Regions from separate parts of the Paenibacillus ihbetae genome, predicted to be linked through region 1. Evidence: a T-box and tRNA genes for the amino acid it is inferred to sense, from the RefSeq annotation. Region 1 holds a T-box; the other regions hold tRNA genes.

The links. A T-box is a leader RNA that pairs with one kind of tRNA and senses whether it is charged. The one in region 1 lies ahead of ileS (isoleucine--tRNA ligase), so its partner is inferred to be a tRNA-Ile.
Region 2: it encodes a tRNA-Ile, which carries the amino acid that the T-box ahead of ileS (isoleucine--tRNA ligase) is inferred to sense. The anticodon was not compared.
Region 3: it encodes a tRNA-Ile, which carries the amino acid that the T-box ahead of ileS (isoleucine--tRNA ligase) is inferred to sense. The anticodon was not compared.

Annotation. Positions count from the first base shown of each region.
Region 1 is NZ_CP016809.1:1,251,703-1,255,894, reverse strand. Features, by position in the region: gene BBD41_RS05820 (YggT family protein) at 1-262, shown strand, start outside; gene BBD41_RS05815 (YlmH family RNA-binding protein) at 269-1,051, shown strand; gene BBD41_RS05810 (DivIVA domain-containing protein) at 1,223-1,717, shown strand; T-box leader at 1,783-2,061, shown strand; gene ileS (isoleucine--tRNA ligase) at 2,127-4,192, shown strand, end outside.
Region 2 is NZ_CP016809.1:3,049,338-3,053,529, reverse strand. Features, by position in the region: rRNA gene BBD41_RS13650 (16S ribosomal RNA) at 1-1,178, shown strand, start outside; rRNA gene rrf (5S ribosomal RNA) at 1,289-1,405, shown strand; tRNA gene BBD41_RS13640 (tRNA-Ile) at 1,415-1,491, shown strand; tRNA gene BBD41_RS13635 (tRNA-Ala) at 1,587-1,662, shown strand; rRNA gene BBD41_RS13630 (23S ribosomal RNA) at 1,967-4,192, shown strand, end outside.
Region 3 is NZ_CP016809.1:4,009,672-4,013,863, forward strand. Features, by position in the region: gene BBD41_RS17725 (hypothetical protein) at 106-336, shown strand; rRNA gene BBD41_RS17730 (16S ribosomal RNA) at 685-2,240, shown strand; rRNA gene rrf (5S ribosomal RNA) at 2,394-2,510, shown strand; tRNA gene BBD41_RS17740 (tRNA-Ile) at 2,520-2,596, shown strand; tRNA gene BBD41_RS17745 (tRNA-Ala) at 2,691-2,766, shown strand; rRNA gene BBD41_RS17750 (23S ribosomal RNA) at 3,078-4,192, shown strand, end outside.

The DNA.
Region 1 (4,192 bases):
AATTTTCCAAATTGTACGTACGCTGTTCCAAATCTATTTTTATATGATTTTGATCTATGTGTTAATGTCCTGGCTTCCGAATGTGAGGGAGAGCTTTGTCGGGGAGCTCCTGGGCAAGCTGGTGGAGCCTTATCTGTCCCCGTTTCGCCGGTTTATCCCGCCGATCATGGGCATGATCGACATTTCCCCGATCATTGCATTGTTCGTCCTGCAGCTAGCCGAGCGGGGAGTTTATGCTATTCTGGAATTCATTCTAGGGTGACGAACGATGAAGCCGGACATCTATGAGCATTTTCACCAAGACGAGCGCGAGTTCGTCGATCGGGCTTGGGAATGGGTCGTCAACGCAGGACAGTATCATGAGGTGAAGCTGACGGACTTTCTCGACCCCCGCCAACGCTTCATTCTCGAGACGCTGGTGAACCGGCACCCTGACGTCCACGCCGCTTTTGAAGGCGGCTACGCGGATGCCGAGCGGGTACGCGCCATCATCGCGCCCGATTACCGCGATCTTGAAGGCGAAGACTTCAAAATCAAGGTGCTCAGCATCACGTCGGGAGACCAGAAGCTTCTGGAGCTCGAGCACGGGGATTATATGGGCTCGATTCTCGGCCTCGGCATCAAGCGATCGAAGCTCGGAGATATTCACGTGATCGAAAGCGGATGCCATGCCGTCGTATCGGAAGAGATCGGCGCATTCCTGAACCTGAACCTGAGCCAGGTGCACAGGGTGCATGTGATGACTGAGCTTCTGCCGATGGACAAGCTGCAGGCAGCCGAGACGAAGCTGGATACGATGGACATTACCGTGGCCTCGCTTAGACTCGACGGCATTGCCAGTGATGCACACCGGATCAGCCGGACAAAGATCGTTGTTCCGATCAAGGCTGGACGATGCCGGGTGAACTGGAAGGTAGAAGAGGATCCGTCAACCAATTTAAAAGAGGGCGATGTCGTCTCCATCCAGGGAATGGGCAGATTTGCCGTGCTGGAGATCGGCGGCCTGACGAAGAAAGGGCGGTACCGTGTCAAGGTTGGTAAATATGTCTGACCTTTGAAGGAATTGCCGTTTTTTTGTCGAAATCATTTAGGACGTACATTTAAAATGCGGAATGAATTGCCGATAAATCAGAATGACCGCTATTGTCCTCAGGGACGGGTGGTCTGGCTTATACAGCGGATAACCGTCTTGTGAGGCCCATATATTTAGGAGGTGCACACCATGCCATTGACACCGCTTGATATACATAACAAAGAATTTGCCCGTCGAATTCGCGGTTATGATGAGGACGAGGTCAACGAGTTTTTGGACCAGGTCATTAAAGATTACGAGAGCGTCATTCGGGAGAATAAAGAGCTCGGTAATCAGCTGATGGCGATGCAGGAGAAGCTGGATCATTTCGCCAACATCGAGGAAACCTTGTCCAAGACGATCATCGTAGCCCAAGAGGCTGCCGATGAGGTGAAGAATAATGCGAAGAAGGAAGCGCAGCTTATCGTGAAGGAAGCGGAGAAGAACGCGGACCGGATCATTAACGAGGCGCTCGGGAAATCCCGTAAGATTGCGCTGGAAGTGGAAGAGCTCAAGAAGCAGGCATCAATCTACCGGACCCGGTTCCGTTCTCTTGTAGAGGCGCAGCTGGAGCTGCTGAAGCAGGACGGATGGGAGTCCTTAGAAAGCCGTGAACCGAGCCTGGAGCCTAAAGAGGTGTATTAGGCCGGGGCGGCCTTGACTTTTCCCTTGAAGTCGTCTATAACTAATATCATATTATTGATTAAGACGAAAATTTGTTGATGGGAACAGTAGGCAGAGGAATTGTCCTTCAGAGAGCCGGCATTTGCTGAGAGTCGGCGGTCAGTCCTGAGCTGAAGATCATCCCGGAGAAGCGAAGCTGAAGCGTTATCGTTACGTGCGTAAGCTGAGCCGTCGGCCGAACGTTATATCGGACCATGCCGGTAGTTATAGGCATGGATATGAGGTGTCGCCCGGTACAGTCGTTCACGGCTGGATTTGCGGGCGGAATTAGGGTGGTAGCGCGAGAACAGGTTCTCGTCCCTTTCGGGATGAGGGCCTTTTTTTATTCCCTTGGGGAATTTTACTCACATTGGTGAAAGGAAGATCTGCAATGAACAGAGTTGACGTGAAAGAGAAGGCGCGGGCCAGAGAGCTTCGCATCCTCGACAAATGGAATAAGGAGAACACCTTCAAGAAGTCGATCGAGCTCCGGGCGGGCAAGCCGAACTATGTCTTTTATGAAGGGCCGCCGACAGCTAACGGCGCACCGCATATCGGTCATGTGTTAGGCCGGGTAATCAAGGATTTCGTAGGCCGTTACCAGACGATGAAGGGCTACCATGTTGTCCGCAAAGCGGGCTGGGACACGCACGGGCTTCCGGTTGAATTGGGCGTCGAGAAGCAGCTCGGCATTTCCGGCAAGCAGGAGATCGAGAATTACGGCGTGGAGGCGTTCATCAAGAAATGTAAGGCCAGCGTGTTCGAATATGAGCATAAGTGGCGCGAGCTGACCGAAGCGATTGCCTACTGGACCGATCTGGACCATCCTTATATCACGCTGGAGAACAACTATATCGAGAGCGTATGGAACATTTTGGCGACGATTCATGACAAGGGGCTGCTGTACCGCGGACATCGCGTCAGCCCGTACTGCCCTTGCTGCCAGACGACGCTGAGCTCCCACGAAGTGGCCCAAGGCTACGAAGATGTAAAGGATTTGAGTGCAACGGCGAAGTTCAAGCTGCATGACAGCGGTGAGTACATCCTTGCATGGACGACCACCCCATGGACGCTGCCATCGCACGTTGCGCTTGCGGTGAACCCGAATATGGAATATGCCCGTGTCCAGCAGGAGGACGGCATCTACATCGTGGCGAAAAACCTGGTGGAAGACGTCATGAAGGGCGAGTACACCGTCCTGTCCACGCTTCAAGGCTCCGAGCTGGTGGGCAAATCTTACACGCCTCCTTTCACATATGTGAAGGCCGAGAAGGCGAATATCGTTGTCGGAGCATCGTTTGTTACGGATGCAAGCGGTACGGGGATCGTGCACATGGCTCCGGCCCACGGGGAAGACGACTACCGCGTATGCCGCGAGAACGGCATCAGCTTCGTAAGCGTCGTAAACGGTCAGGGACGGTATACGGACGAGGTCACGGATTTTGCCGGACGCTTCGTGAAGGATTGCGATCTGGATATCGTGAAGACCCTTTCGGAGAAGGGACTGCTGTACAGCAAAGAGAAATACGAGCACAGCTATCCGTTCTGCTGGCGCTGCAAATCGCCGCTGCTCTACTATGCTATGGAAAGCTGGTTTATCGAAACGACCGCGGTCAAGGATCAGCTCATCGCCAACAACAACGAGGTGACCTGGTATCCTGGCCATGTGCGCGAAGGCCGCTTTGGCAAGTTCCTTGAGGATCTGGTGGATTGGAATATCAGCCGGAACCGGTATTGGGGAACGCCGCTGAATGTATGGGTGTGCGGAACATGCGACGGGCAATTTGCGCCGCACAGCATCGCCGAGCTTCGCGCTCAAGCGGTAAGCGAGGTCTCCGAGGATCTGGAGCTGCATAAGCCGTACGTGGATGAAGTCAAGGTGAAATGTCCGCATTGCGACGGCGGAGTCATGGAACGGACCTCTGAAGTGATCGACGTCTGGTTTGACAGCGGATCGATGCCGTTCGCGCAGTACCATTATCCGTTCGAGGATAACGAGAAATTCGCGCAGCAGTTCCCAGCCGATATGATCTGCGAAGGGATTGACCAAACACGGGGCTGGTTCTACAGCTTGCTCGCGGTATCGACGCTGTTTACGGGCAAGGCGCCATATAAGGCGGTTATGGCTACGGGACATATCCTGGACGAGAACGGGCAAAAAATGTCCAAATCCAAAGGAAACGTCATCGATCCTTGGGAAATCATCGAAGAATACGGCACCGACGCGTTCCGCTGGGCGCTGCTTGCCGACAGTGCGCCTTGGAACAGCAAACGCTTCTCCAAGGGCATCGTAGGCGAAGCCAAGTCGAAGGTGATCGATACCCTTGTAAACACCCATGCTTTCCTGACGTTATATGCCGGAATCGACGGCTACAATCCGGCGGAGCACCCATTCAAGGGCTCGGACAACAAGCTCGACCGCTGGATTCTGTCCCGACTGAACAGCTTGATTCAAGT
Region 2 (4,192 bases), 1.8 Mb from region 1:
TTCCGCAATGGGCGAAAGCCTGACGGAGCAACGCCGCGTGAGTGATGAAGGTTTTCGGATCGTAAAGCTCTGTTGCCAGGGAAGAACGTCTCATAGAGTAACTGCTATGAGAGTGACGGTACCTGAGAAGAAAGCCCCGGCTAACTACGTGCCAGCAGCCGCGGTAATACGTAGGGGGCAAGCGTTGTCCGGAATTATTGGGCGTAAAGCGCGCGCAGGCGGTTCTTTAAGTCTGGTGTTTAAACCCGAGGCTCAACTTCGGGACGCACTGGAAACTGGGGAACTTGAGTGCAGAAGAGGAGAGTGGAATTCCACGTGTAGCGGTGAAATGCGTAGATATGTGGAGGAACACCAGTGGCGAAGGCGACTCTCTGGGCTGTAACTGACGCTGAGGCGCGAAAGCGTGGGGAGCGAACAGGATTAGATACCCTGGTAGTCCACGCCGTAAACGATGAATGCTAGGTGTTAGGGGTTTCGATACCCTTGGTGCCGAAGTTAACACATTAAGCATTCCGCCTGGGGAGTACGGTCGCAAGACTGAAACTCAAAGGAATTGACGGGGACCCGCACAAGCAGTGGAGTATGTGGTTTAATTCGAAGCAACGCGAAGAACCTTACCAAGTCTTGACATCCCTCTGAATCCTCTAGAGATAGAGGCGGCCTTCGGGACAGAGGAGACAGGTGGTGCATGGTTGTCGTCAGCTCGTGTCGTGAGATGTTGGGTTAAGTCCCGCAACGAGCGCAACCCTTGATCTTAGTTGCCAGCACTTAAGGTGGGCACTCTAAGGTGACTGCCGGTGACAAACCGGAGGAAGGTGGGGATGACGTCAAATCATCATGCCCCTTATGACTTGGGCTACACACGTACTACAATGGCTGGTACAACGGGAAGCGAAGGAGCGATCTGGAGCCAATCCTAAAAAGCCAGTCTCAGTTCGGATTGCAGGCTGCAACTCGCCTGCATGAAGTCGGAATTGCTAGTAATCGCGGATCAGCATGCCGCGGTGAATACGTTCCCGGGTCTTGTACACACCGCCCGTCACACCACGAGAGTTTACAACACCCGAAGTCGGTGGGGTAACCCTTACGGGAGCCAGCCGCCGAAGGTGGGGTAGATGATTGGGGTGAAGTCGTAACAAGGTAGCCGTATCGGAAGGTGCGGCTGGATCACCTCCTTTCTATGGAGAATCGTCTTCTGCAACGAAGACATTCAAATATGAATCTAGCCAGGTCGGCTAGTTACTCACTCGTTGCTCAGTTTTGAGAGGTCAATCCTTTCATACATACGTTTGGTGATGATGGCGGAAGGGTTCCACGCGTTCCCATACCGAACACGACCGTTAAGCCTTCCAGCGCCAATGGTACTTGGACCGAAGGGTCCCGGGAGAGTAGGACGTTGCCAAGCGTATGATATGGGCCCTTAGCTCAGCTGGTTAGAGCGCACCCCTGATAAGGGTGAGGTCGGTGGTTCGAGTCCACTAGGGCCCACCATATAAATATTAACTTCATAAGGTAAGTATCGGGGTCCCCGAGAAGTAATCGGATCAAACCTCGAAGCCATACTTCACTTTTTTGAGGTGAATTATGGGGCTATAGCTCAGCTGGGAGAGCGCCTGCCTTGCACGCAGGAGGTCAGGGGTTCGATCCCCCTTGGCTCCACCATATTTATTCTTAACGCTTCCATAAATTGCGGGTTGTACTGCGATGGAGGTTGTGGTAAGATAATCTTCCGGTCGAAAGACTGGCATTGATCCTTGAAAACTAGATAACGAAACGAATTTGCGTTTTAGAAATATCCTTCTCTAACGACTTGTGTCAAGTGATTGACCAAGAAGTGAAAGAGTAGCGTTAGAGCGAAAGATTCGTGACAGGTGATCCTTTGGAAGCTTGTTTCACCATTGAGTGGTTTTATCCATTCAGGAAACAAGCGGACAACAGAGCACATGGCACGAAGCTGGAGCGACATGGTTAAGCTACTAAGAGCACACGGAGGATGCCTAGGCGCTAGGAGCCGATGAAGGACGTGGCGAACAACGATACTGCCTCGGGGAGCTGTAAGCAAGCTTCGATCCGGGGATGTCCGAATGGGGAAACCCAGCTGGTGTAATAGCCAGTTACCCGTATCTGAATACATAGGATGCGAGGAGGCATACCCAGGGAACTGAAACATCTAAGTACCTGGAGGAAGAGAAAACAAGAGTGATTCCGTCAGTAGCGGCGAGCGAACGCGGAACAGCCTAAACCAGAGAGTTTGCTCTCTGGGGTTGTGGGACGTCTCACATGGAGTTACAAAGGTTTAGATTAGACGAACAGGTCTGGAAAGGCCGGCCATAGAAGGTAAAAGCCCTGTAATCGAAAATGTGAACCCTCCGAGACGGATCCCGAGTAGTGCGGGGCACGTGAAACCCCGTATGAATCCAGCAGGACCATCTGCTAAGGCTAAATACTCCCTAGCGACCGATAGTGAAGCAGTACCGTGAGGGAAAGGTGAAAAGCACCCCGGAAGGGGAGTGAAATAGAACCTGAAACCGTGTGCTTACAAGAAGTCAGAGCCCGATCGATGGGTGATGGCGTGCCTTTTGTAGAATGAACCGGCGAGTTACGTTCCCATGCAAGGTTAAGGCGAGAAGCCGTAGCCGCAGCGAAAGCGAGTCTGAATAGGGCGATGTAGTATGTGGACGTAGACCCGAAACCGTGTGATCTACCCCTGTCCAGGGTGAAGGTGCGGTAACACGCACTGGAGGCCCGAACCCACGTACGTTGAAAAGTGCGGGGATGAGGTGGGGGTAGCGGAGAAATTCCAATCGAACTCGGAGATAGCTGGTTCTCCCCGAAATAGCTTTAGGGCTAGCCTCGGAATGAAGAGTCGTGGAGGTAGAGCACTGATTGGGTGCGGGGCCCGCAAGGGTTACCAAGCTCAGTCAAACTCCGAATGCCATAGACTTATATCCGGGAGTCAGACAGTGAGTGCTAAGATCCATTGTCAAAAGGGAAACAGCCCAGACCATCAGCTAAGGTCCCCAAGTGTGTGTTAAGTGGGAAAGGATGTGGAGTTGCACAGACAACCAGGATGTTGGCTTAGAAGCAGCCACCATTTAAAGAGTGCGTAATAGCTCACTGGTCGAGTGACTCTGCGCCGAAAATGTAACGGGGCTAAACACACCACCGAAGCTATGGCTTGATGCTTGCATCAGGGGTAGGGGAGCGTTGTGTATGCGTTGAAGGTGTACCGTAAGGAGCGCTGGAGAGTACACAAGTGAGAATGCCGGTATGAGTAACGAAAAGATCAGTGAGAATCTGATCCGCCGAAAGCCCAAGGTTTCCTGAGGAAGGCTCGTCCGCTCAGGGTAAGTCGGGACCTAAGGCGAGGCCGAAAGGCGTAGTCGAAGGACAACAGGTTGAAATTCCTGTACCACCGTAAACCGTTATGAACGATGGGGTGACGCAGGAGGGTAGTGACGCGGACTGATGGATGTCCGTCCAAGCAGTGAGGCTGATGTGTAGGCAAATCCGCACATCGTAAGGCTGGGCTGTGATGGGGAGTGAAAATTACAGTAGCGAAGGTCATGATCTCACACTGCCAAGAAAAGCCTCTAGTCAGGTGAAGGTGCCCGTACCGCAAACCGACACAGGTAGGCGAGAAGAGAATTCTAAGGCGCGCGGAAGAACTCTCGTTAAGGAACTCGGCAAAATGACCCCGTAACTTCGGGAGAAGGGGTGCCTCGGTAGGGTGAATAGCCCGAGGGGGCCGCAGTGAAAAGGCCCAAGCGACTGTTTAGCAAAAACACAGGTCTGTGCGAAGCCGCAAGGCGAAGTATACGGGCTGACGCCTGCCCGGTGCTGGAAGGTTAAGGGGAGCGGTTAGGAGGTAACTCCGAAGCTGTGAACCGAAGCCCCAGTAAACGGCGGCCGTAACTATAACGGTCCTAAGGTAGCGAAATTCCTTGTCAGGTAAATTCTGACCCGCACGAATGGCGTAACGACTTGGGCGCTGTCTCAACGAGAGATCCGGTGAAATTTTAATACCTGTGAAGATGCAGGTTACCCGCGACAAGACGGAAAGACCCCATGGAGCTTTACTGCAGCTTGATATTGGATTTGGGTACGATCTGTACAGGATAGGTGGGAGCCTTTGAAGCATGAGCGCCAGCTTGTGTGGAGGCGACGTTGGGATACCACCCTGATCGTATCT
Region 3 (4,192 bases), 2.8 Mb from region 1:
TAGAGATCCGGCCATATCGGTTAATCAACCTTACATAGGCAAGAGCTGCTTTAATCCGATGAAAGTGAAATTTCATGGTTCGCTAATATATAAGGAGGTCCTATCATGCTGGGAATGCTATTCAATGAGAAGGAATGCAAAGAGCTTGATTATGTACTGCGAAAAGAACTGGATGAAATGCTGCTGGACTTAAGCGACCAACGATTGGACCAGAATATTAGACAGGCGATCGCGAATCGTTATAAGACGGTATTTCGCATGTATGCCCGCTTTGCCCCTCAGAAAGAACTCTCCAAATATGCGCGTAACGGGAAGTTCCCGCAATTCAAACACTAATTCGTAGAAAAAGTGTTGACGAACTCGCCGAGTGTATGGTAAATTAATTTTCGCTTCCTTTCCGAAGGTGATGCCGCCGACCGGCGGCCATCAAACTTCATCAAAAACTTCAAAAAACTTTTTTAAAAAAGTATTGCAAAGTTGCTAGGAAGTATGATATATTATAAAAGTCGCCGCTGAGATGCGGATGACAAAAAGAAACACCGATTGATCTTTGAAAACTGAACAACGAGTGAGTAAAAACGAACCGCTTCGGCGGGGAGTTACAATAGAGAATTGAACAAATTCTCGTCAGTTTTTCTAATGAGCTTAATCGCTCTTTCAATCAATCATCCGAAAGGATGATCTTTATTGGAGAGTTTGATCCTGGCTCAGGACGAACGCTGGCGGCGTGCCTAATACATGCAAGTCGAGCGGAGCAACGGTTTCCTTCGGGAAACCATTAGCTTAGCGGCGGACGGGTGAGTAACACGTAGGCAACCTGCCCTCAAGACTGGGATAACTACCGGAAACGGTAGCTAATACCGGATAATTAAACCTGCTGCATGGCAGGGTTATGAAAGGCGGAGCAATCTGTCACTTGAGGATGGGCCTGCGGCGCATTAGCTAGTTGGTGAGGTAACGGCTCACCAAGGCGACGATGCGTAGCCGACCTGAGAGGGTGAACGGCCACACTGGGACTGAGACACGGCCCAGACTCCTACGGGAGGCAGCAGTAGGGAATCTTCCGCAATGGGCGAAAGCCTGACGGAGCAACGCCGCGTGAGTGATGAAGGTTTTCGGATCGTAAAGCTCTGTTGCCAGGGAAGAACGTCTCATAGAGTAACTGCTATGAGAGTGACGGTACCTGAGAAGAAAGCCCCGGCTAACTACGTGCCAGCAGCCGCGGTAATACGTAGGGGGCAAGCGTTGTCCGGAATTATTGGGCGTAAAGCGCGCGCAGGCGGTTCTTTAAGTCTGGTGTTTAAACCCGAGGCTCAACTTCGGGACGCACTGGAAACTGGGGAACTTGAGTGCAGAAGAGGAGAGTGGAATTCCACGTGTAGCGGTGAAATGCGTAGATATGTGGAGGAACACCAGTGGCGAAGGCGACTCTCTGGGCTGTAACTGACGCTGAGGCGCGAAAGCGTGGGGAGCGAACAGGATTAGATACCCTGGTAGTCCACGCCGTAAACGATGAATGCTAGGTGTTAGGGGTTTCGATACCCTTGGTGCCGAAGTTAACACATTAAGCATTCCGCCTGGGGAGTACGGTCGCAAGACTGAAACTCAAAGGAATTGACGGGGACCCGCACAAGCAGTGGAGTATGTGGTTTAATTCGAAGCAACGCGAAGAACCTTACCAAGTCTTGACATCCCTCTGAATCCTCTAGAGATAGGGGCGGCCTTCGGGACAGAGGAGACAGGTGGTGCATGGTTGTCGTCAGCTCGTGTCGTGAGATGTTGGGTTAAGTCCCGCAACGAGCGCAACCCTTGATCTTAGTTGCCAGCACTTTAAGGTGGGCACTCTAAGGTGACTGCCGGTGACAAACCGGAGGAAGGTGGGGATGACGTCAAATCATCATGCCCCTTATGACTTGGGCTACACACGTACTACAATGGCTGGTACAACGGGAAGCGAAGGAGCGATCTGGAGCCAATCCTAAAAAGCCAGTCTCAGTTCGGATTGCAGGCTGCAACTCGCCTGCATGAAGTCGGAATTGCTAGTAATCGCGGATCAGCATGCCGCGGTGAATACGTTCCCGGGTCTTGTACACACCGCCCGTCACACCACGAGAGTTTACAACACCCGAAGTCGGTGGGGTAACCCGCAAGGGAGCCAGCCGCCGAAGGTGGGGTAGATGATTGGGGTGAAGTCGTAACAAGGTAGCCGTATCGGAAGGTGCGGCTGGATCACCTCCTTTCTATGGAGTACCTCGCTTCCGCAGCGAAGCGGTACAAATATGGCTGGCCGCAAGGTCGCCGATTCCTTTGCGAAAGCAAAGGCACCAAATCAGGTTTAGGCCTGTTACTCACTCGTTGCTCAGTTTTGAGAGGTCAATCCTTTCATACATACGTTTGGTGATGATGGCGGAAGGGTTCCACGCGTTCCCATACCGAACACGACCGTTAAGCCTTCCAGCGCCGATGGTACTTGGACCGAAGGGTCCCGGGAGAGTAGGACGTTGCCAAGCGTATGATATGGGCCCTTAGCTCAGCTGGTTAGAGCGCACCCCTGATAAGGGTGAGGTCGGTGGTTCGAGTCCACTAGGGCCCACCATATAAATATTAACTTCATAAGGTAAGTGTCGGGGTCCCCGAGAAGTAATCGGATTAAACCTCGAAGCCATACTTCGCTTTTTGGAGTGAATTATGGGGCTATAGCTCAGCTGGGAGAGCGCCTGCCTTGCACGCAGGAGGTCAGGGGTTCGATCCCCCTTGGCTCCACCATATTTATTCTTATCACTTCCATAAATTGCAGGTTGCACTGCAACGGAGGATATGATACGATATTATTCCGGTCGTTAATCGGCCGAAGGAATTTGATCCTTGAAAACTAGATAACGAAACGAATTTGCGTTTTAGAAATATCCTTCTCTAACGACTTGTGTCAAGTGATTGACCAAGAAGTGAAAGAGTAGCGTTAGAGCGAAAGATTCGTGACAGGTGATCCTTTGGATGCTTGTTTCGACCTTGAGTGGTTTTATCTATTCAGGAAACAAGCGAACAACAGAGCACATGGCACGAAACTGGAGCGACATGGTTAAGCTACTAAGAGCACACGGAGGATGCCTAGGCGCTAGGAGCCGATGAAGGACGTGGCGAACAACGATACTGCCTCGGGGAGCTGTAAGCAAGCTTCGATCCGGGGATGTCCGAATGGGGAAACCCAGCTGGTGTAATAGCCAGTTACCCGTATCTGAATACATAGGATACGAGGAGGCATACCCAGGGAACTGAAACATCTAAGTACCTGGAGGAAGAGAAAACAAGAGTGATTCCGTCAGTAGCGGCGAGCGAACGCGGAACAGCCTAAACCAGAGAGCTTGCTCTCTGGGGTTGTGGGACGTCTCACATGGAGTTACAAAGGTTTAGATTAGACGAACAGGTCTGGAAAGGCCGGCCATAGAAGGTAAAAGCCCTGTAATCGAAAATGTGAACCCTCCGAGACGGATCCCGAGTAGTGCGGGGCACGTGAAACCCCGTATGAATCCAGCAGGACCATCTGCTAAGGCTAAATACTCCCTAGCGACCGATAGTGAAGCAGTACCGTGAGGGAAAGGTGAAAAGCACCCCGGAAGGGGAGTGAAATAGAACCTGAAACCGTGTGCTTACAAGAAGTCAGAGCCCAATCTATGGGTGATGGCGTGCCTTTTGTAGAATGAACCGGCGAGTTACGTTCCCATGCAAGGTTAAGGTGAGAAGCCGTAGCCGCAGCGAAAGCGAGTCTGAATAGGGCGACTTAGTATGTGGACGTAGACCCGAAACCGTGTGATCTACCCCTGTCCAGGGTGAAGGTGCGGTAACACGCACTGGAGGCCCGAACCCACGTACGTTGAAAAGTGCGGGGATGAGGTGGGGGTAGCGGAGAAATTCCAATCGAACTCGGAGATAGCTGGTTCTCCCCGAAATAGCTTTAGGGCTAGCCTCGGAATGAAGAGTCGTGGAGGTAGAGCACTGATTGGGTGCGGGGCCCGCAAGGGTTACCAAGCTCAGTCAAACTCCGAATGCCATAGACTTATATCCGGGAGTCAGACAGTGAGTGCTAAGATCCATTGTCAAAAGGGAAACAGCCCAGACCATCAGCTAAGGTCCCCAAGTGTGTGTTAAGTGGGAAAGGATGTGGAGTTGCACAGACAACCAGGATGTTGGCTTA